DNA from 2 places in the Phyllobacterium sp. UNC302MFCol5.2 genome. Region 2 is predicted to be linked to the other one. Evidence: predicted binding sites of a transcription regulator. Region 2 holds the regulator's gene; the other holds the start of a gene.

Region 1 (3,140 bases), on a different contig from region 2:
TTGAATTTGCGCAGAAAGGTCCCGAGCAGTTGTGAAAACGCGTCGACCTGCTTCAATTCAATCACGCGGTCAAAGATAGTGTCGGCAGAGAGAGGTTTTACCGTCACATGCGGTGCGAGCTTTTCGGCCAAAGCGGTGAGCAGAAGCCCTTCCTGCCGCTCGAAGCTATATGTCTCAATGAGGGTGGTTTGATAAGCTGCGTGAATCCCGCGCTTCCATTTTATGTCCGCCAGATACTCGTCACGATCGACGAAGGGTGCTGTGATCAACCTCTCAGTGCCATCTGGCATTTGCTGACGCCGCACACCGAAATGCTCGATGTAGACACCACTATCGGTCAGACGAAAATCCGGGCAATAGTCCCGGCGTCCTGTCCCCCGAATCTTGTGCTCGTAGTCCGGCTCATATTCGTATTCGACACCGTTTTCGTAGAGCCAGTTAGCAATCTGCAGCTCTTCGTAGCTCTTGACCTTATCGCCCTGTAGGGTGCGAAGATCCTGCTTCTCGATATGAGTGTAGAAATCGTGTTTGGTCTTGAAGTCCCATTCGGTTTTCGGCTCGACTAGAAAGTGCGCAAACCACTGTATGATTGCTCTGGATACTTCAGAGCGCGCGCGAACCAGATCCTTTAGAATCTGCTTGATCAAGTTTGTGAATGCTAAGTCGTCTATGGCGTGACAGGCCAGAGCCGGCTTTGACCCCTCGACACTACCGATTATGTCATAGGCAAGTGCGTGAAAAGTTCGCGCCACGATTGGCACGCCCGACCGTGCCTCGACCCGTTCCGACATTTCTTTTGCGGCGTTCTTTGCAAATGCCAGCAGCAGTATTTCCTCCGGCCGGCGGATACCGGCCCTGACGAGGTAGGAGGCCTTGGCCGTAATCACGCTAGTTTTTCCGGATCCGGCTCCGGCAAGCACTAGCGTTGCGTCCTCGTCCACCACAACAGAAAGCCGCTGTTCCAGCGTCAGAGGCTTGTCCTCGATTGTATCGAAGAAGTTCTTCCAGCGTTCGAGCTCGGCACCAACAAAGGTAGCGACGGCATTCGTTCTCATCGTGCCAGCATCGGCAGCGAAACTCCTGACAAGCGCAACACGCTCGGCTTGCTCGGCTCCGATGGCGTCAGGCTGGAGTTTCGATAGCAGCGAGGTATCAAGGGCCCTGGCATCGCTCAGAAGAGGCGCGAGTTCAGAGGCACCGGGATAACGAGCCGGCTTGGCCAGTTCGGCAACCGCTCGATGGACTCGCAGAAAGCGATCTGCTTCACGCTCCAGCGCCGAAAGATTGAACCCGATCCAAGCGCTTTTGATTATTTCAGCGAACTTGGACCCCTCAGGATATCGTAGACCAAGCATAACGAAGGAGCGCTCTGCCGTGGTGATAGTCATCGTCGCACCGACCGTACCCTTTCGCACAAGCGGGGCGGCAGATATCGCTTCAAGGGGTACGGACGAGGTCAAACCGCGGCGCGTCAGCCGCAATTGATCTCCGTCAAGCTCCATGGCCCGAAATGTCGTCCCGAATAGGTTCACGAGCAGTCCGAGCAATGGCTGTTGTTGCAGTCGTTTCAATATCGCAGCCTCGTATCGCGTTTGGCGGCGCAGATCGGCTTTGCCGTCGTAAATGACCCGACCAATACATCACGAATGGTAAAGAGGAAGCACAAGAACGAATAACTAACAGCAAATGAATGCCGTAGGACGAATCGCCAAGCATAATCGATCTGGAGTTGGCCATCAGAATTGCATCGGGCAGATGACGTTAAGATGTCGCGGACGCAGCTTCGCCGTCTGTGGATGGATGCCAAAAGATTGGATCCGATTCAGACAAGGAACCTTCAAGTAGTCACACTGCTTTTCAGCTACCTCGATCGGAAGTGAGATGCGAAAACTCCTTCCGCATCTGATCATAGAAATCAAGGACGTTGTGGTCAGTGCTGTTGCGTTCCATACGCGTGTACCAGGTTCGGCTGAGCCGAAAGGCTTGCCGCGCTCGATCGGATTCCAGAAGATATCGCTCCGTGTTTTCCGGATCCACGATTGGGAGATATAGGGTCAGCAATGTAACGGGCATAATGTTCGGAATCGCGTAGTAAATAAGCTTCCCCGTGTTAACTGCATCATCCAAGGCGAGGTTGTCAGACGTCTGTGCAAGCTCAACCAGAGAGCTTTCGATTGTCGCTTCGTTGACCCCATTGCTTGCAACCGCCCTAGTCCAATATTCGCGCCAGAAGACAAGAGCTTCACGTGCCAGGCCGCGGTGCCGTGCTAGTTCTTCGTAACCATCTTGCCCGGCATGTCGTGCGGCAAGGTAGAAAAGCCGTTTCGATTCGCTAGGCTTGAGGCAATTGATGTCCTCGATCGTTTTCCCCGCTGTCCATTCATATGGCGCGTGCGTTACTGTTTCTTCGATGGCGCGGTAGAGAAACGAATTGATCCTTTCGAGGTTGTTCCAAATTATCCGCTCCAGGTCGCGAATTTTGATAATTCCAGGGTCATCGACACGCCTAGTCGTGAGCTCGTCAAGCCTGACAAGCTTCTGCGGTTTTGTTGGCGCAATTGATGCGACAGGCGACTGCCCAGAATTAGTTTTGTCGACCAAACCGGTAAGAGCAATATATAGCATCATATTCTGGACAGTATGATCCATCTTATGCAGATGATCGATTGTCAGCTTGCGTGCGTCATTTGGAAACCCACGCTGATCCAGCCATTCCCTCTCATGGTTGTTCCACTTACCGTGAATGATCGAGTTGCGTACATATTTGATCGCTAGATAGTCGTTAAAAACCTCTTCATCCACTGCGATATGCGCGTTCCTGAACGCCTGATATAGATTGCGGACACGGTCGTCATTTCTAACGTTATTCTCAAAATACTTGTCGAGAATGCTCGCGTTGTCACGTCGCCGCCAATCCGCAAGCATGGCTTCGATGGCACCCACCATAAAGACGGCCATGATGCGGCAAAAGGAGGCGTCGAAGTGATCCGAGAAAGCATAATGCCCGCCCAGTGGATGAGTGAGCAGCGCGTGCCGCGCCTCGTGCAAATTTATCAAGTCATCCGAGTAGGTGTCGATGAACTCGCTAACTTCCATTTCAGGGTCCTTTCGTAGTTGCTAGCGCGCCTATTTGGCCCTGC
Region 2 (3,140 bases):
CAGGCGCGCTCATTGCATATTACGGCTGGAGATCGCGCCGAAAGAACAGGTCAAACCGAACGAAAGGCGAGGGATTGCTTCTGCGTTTGTCGATGATGGCGGCAAGCCATGTCGGCGCTATCGCCATGACTTCGTTGGTTGCCGGGACGGCGAGCTCGATCTTCGCCGCATACCATTTCAACAACACAGCGCCGCTTGGGCTTGTGGGCAACGCGCTGGCGCTGCCCGTTGTCTCGATCTTTGTGATGCCGTTTGCGGTGCTTGCTGTTCTTGCGATGCCATTTGATCTCGATTGGCTGCCGTTTGCTGTCATGGAACGCGGCATCGAATGGGTCATTGCGATCGCGAAGATGGTCAGCGCGCATTCGCCAAGCGGCAATTTCGGATCAATGCCGCAAACGAGCCTGCTTTTGATGACCGCGGGGCTGGTCCTGCTCATGTTGCTGACAACGCGGCTGCGGCTCGTTGGATTTGCAGTAATGGCATTGGCCATAGTGCCGCTCCGCTCTGCACGTCCGCCGGATATAGTGATTGCCGAAGAAGGCAAACTCGTTGCCTTGAGTGCACCTGATGACGCGCTGGCGGTGAACCGCGCAACAGCAAGCCGGTTCACCCTCGATAACTGGCAGCAGGGGTACGGCGCAATTCAAGTGCTAACGCCGGCAAAGAATGGCTCATCGCCGGCCGATGGACAATTTGAGTGCGCCGACGGCGTGTGCCTGGCGAGGGAAGCCGGCGGCCTGATCGTCGCCTATACGGACGATCCGACCAAAAAATCAACGGCTTGTGCCGAGGGCGATATCGTCGTCCTTGCCTTTACCGGTCCCACAGCAACCTGCGAGCCGGGGGACGTTCTTGTAATTACGGCGCAGGACCTGGCGCTACGCGGTTCCGCAGAAATCAGGTTCGGCGACAACAAGGTCGATCCACCGTCCGGCCTTGATGCGGCTGCATTTGCTGTAGAACAACTGCAGGCACGCCTCCAGTCTGCAAACATTATCTACGCCGTGGGCTCCCCTCAGCGCCCATGGAACGCCTATCGGGCTTTTTCCCGCACCGCCCGCAATCTTGCGGAGCAAAAACCGCAACGGCGTGCCGCAAAGACCAAGCCACCGGCAGACGATCAGGAAAACCCGACACGTCAGTAACGGCGGATCAAACCGACCAGCTTGCCCTGCACGCGCACCCGATCCGGCCCGAATATGCGCGTCTCATAGGCCGGATTGGCGGCTTCGAGAGCAATCGATGCCCCTTTGCGCCGAAAGCGCTTCAAGGTTGCCTCTTCGTCATCGACAAGCGCAACCACGATTTCACCGGGATTGGCGGTGTCGCCGCGCCGGATGACGACCGTATCGCCGTCGAAGATGCCCGCCTCGATCATTGAATCGCCCTTGACCTCCAGCGCATAATGCTCCCCGCTGCCGATCATGTCCGGCGGCAGGCCGATCATATGCGTCTGATTCTGGATGGCCGATATTGGCACACCGGCCGCGATCCGGCCCATGACGGGTATGTTGACGATCGTCGGCGCACCCTCATCATCCGAAGCGCGTGGCTGCGGGCGGGGGGGGGCGACATTGCGGCCGAGGCTGCCCTCGATCACGCTTGGCGAAAATTTCTTTTGCGCATTGAGACCAGGCGCAATTGAATCCGGCAGGCGCAGGACTTCCAGCGCCCGCGCACGGTTAGCAAGCCGTCGAATGAAACCTCGTTCCTCGAGCGCTGTTATCAGCCGATGTATCCCTGATTTGGACGCAAGGTCCAATGCATCCTTCATCTCGTCGAAGGATGGAGGGATGCCGGTTTCCTTAAGACGCTCATGGATAAAGAGCAGAAGTTCGTGTTGTTTACGCGTGAGCATCGGCGATCCTTCGAAACGGAATCGGAAAAACAAAACCAGAACAAACACTATCTGTTCCAGTTGTGTTCCACAAGTATTAATATGTCGTGTAGAAAGAGTGCGCCGATATCCAAATAGCGCATCTGGCCCGTTGCCGGCACCTGCGCGATGAACAACGCCGATGCGTCAGTACTTGCCGACGACGTTGAAGAACACACCGCGGTCGTTGAGCGTCAGGTCGCGCAGATCGTCGGAGAAATTCCCGAAATTATAGCCGACGCCGACCTTGAAGTTGTCACCGACGTGGCGATAAACGGCGGTGAGCACGCCAAGATCTGTCGTATCCGCCTCGGCCATGTACATAACCCGCCCTTCCAGCAAGGCGTCCCATTTCTTGACGATATGAAAATCGGTTCGAACAATGCCAAGATGCGCCGAGGAAGTCTGCCAATCGGAGAATGCGTCGAGATCGTCCTGAAGCCGCTCGCGCACTTCGCCGTAGCGGAAGCCATATTTCGCGCCGACGGACAGCCAGGGAACGAGATCGTAGGTCAAATCGGCGGAAAGAATGTTGCTGCGCTGTGCCGGCCCGTATTCGTCGCCAGTCACCGCGCTGACCTGATCCTCGCCCGGAAGATCGTAAAGCCAGGTGTATTTGAAAAGGGCGTTCAGCCGGTCATTCGTGATTGGACGGTAGGCATAGCCGAGCGAGGCTTCGACATAGTCGCCATCCCTGAACGAACCATCACCGTTCGAGTCCGAGAGTACTGAATCGATATTGGCGAGCAGCCGCCAGTTGTCGTTCGTTTTCCAGCTGAATCCGGTTGCGAAGAGGTAGGTGTTGAGATCGCGGGTATCATCGTCGGAATCTTCAAAACGCGTCTCACCGCGAATGCGCGCGGCAATGCGATCCTCATCCTTGTAGCCGACCGACAGGGAGATCGCCTTGCGGTCGAAATCGGAGCGTTCGAGATTTGTCGAGGGATCGATCGTATCGTCTTCGACTGTGCCGATCTCCAGCCCGCCATCGACCGTCCATCTGGTATCGGGCGTGTAGACGACACCGTAGGTTTGAGCGAGCGAATTGCGCCTCCCGAACAGGTCGTAATTGTTCTCAGCATAGGTCGACCAATAGTCGTCAAGCTTGCGGCGCGCGCCGATGACGATCGCGCCGTAATCAGTCCCGTCGAGATCGTAGGTTCGGTCAAGGTCGAAAGCGCGATCGGGGTCGAGGCGGTAGCCGAGATAGTAACTATCCTCCGCTGTCGGCTCATAGGTGACGGCGGCGAGGGCGCCGAGC

The links. Region 2 encodes LexA, which represses DNA repair genes until DNA is damaged. Its sites were predicted from a motif close to TGTTCNNNNTGTGTTCNG; they were not measured.
Region 1: the regulator LexA is predicted to act here: its motif matches at 1,665-1,682, upstream of BR48_RS0105415 (UvrD-helicase domain-containing protein).

What each region holds. Positions count from the first base shown of each region.
Region 1 is NZ_JMLL01000010.1:712,005-715,144, forward strand. Features, by position in the region: gene BR48_RS0105415 (UvrD-helicase domain-containing protein) at 1-1,571, opposite strand, end outside; gene BR48_RS0105420 (hypothetical protein) at 1,858-3,096, opposite strand.
Region 2 is NZ_JMLL01000013.1:306,999-310,138, forward strand. Features, by position in the region: gene BR48_RS24915 (ComEC/Rec2 family competence protein) at 1-1,148, shown strand, start outside; gene lexA (transcriptional repressor LexA) at 1,142-1,861, opposite strand; gene BR48_RS24920 (hypothetical protein) at 2,027-3,140, opposite strand, start outside.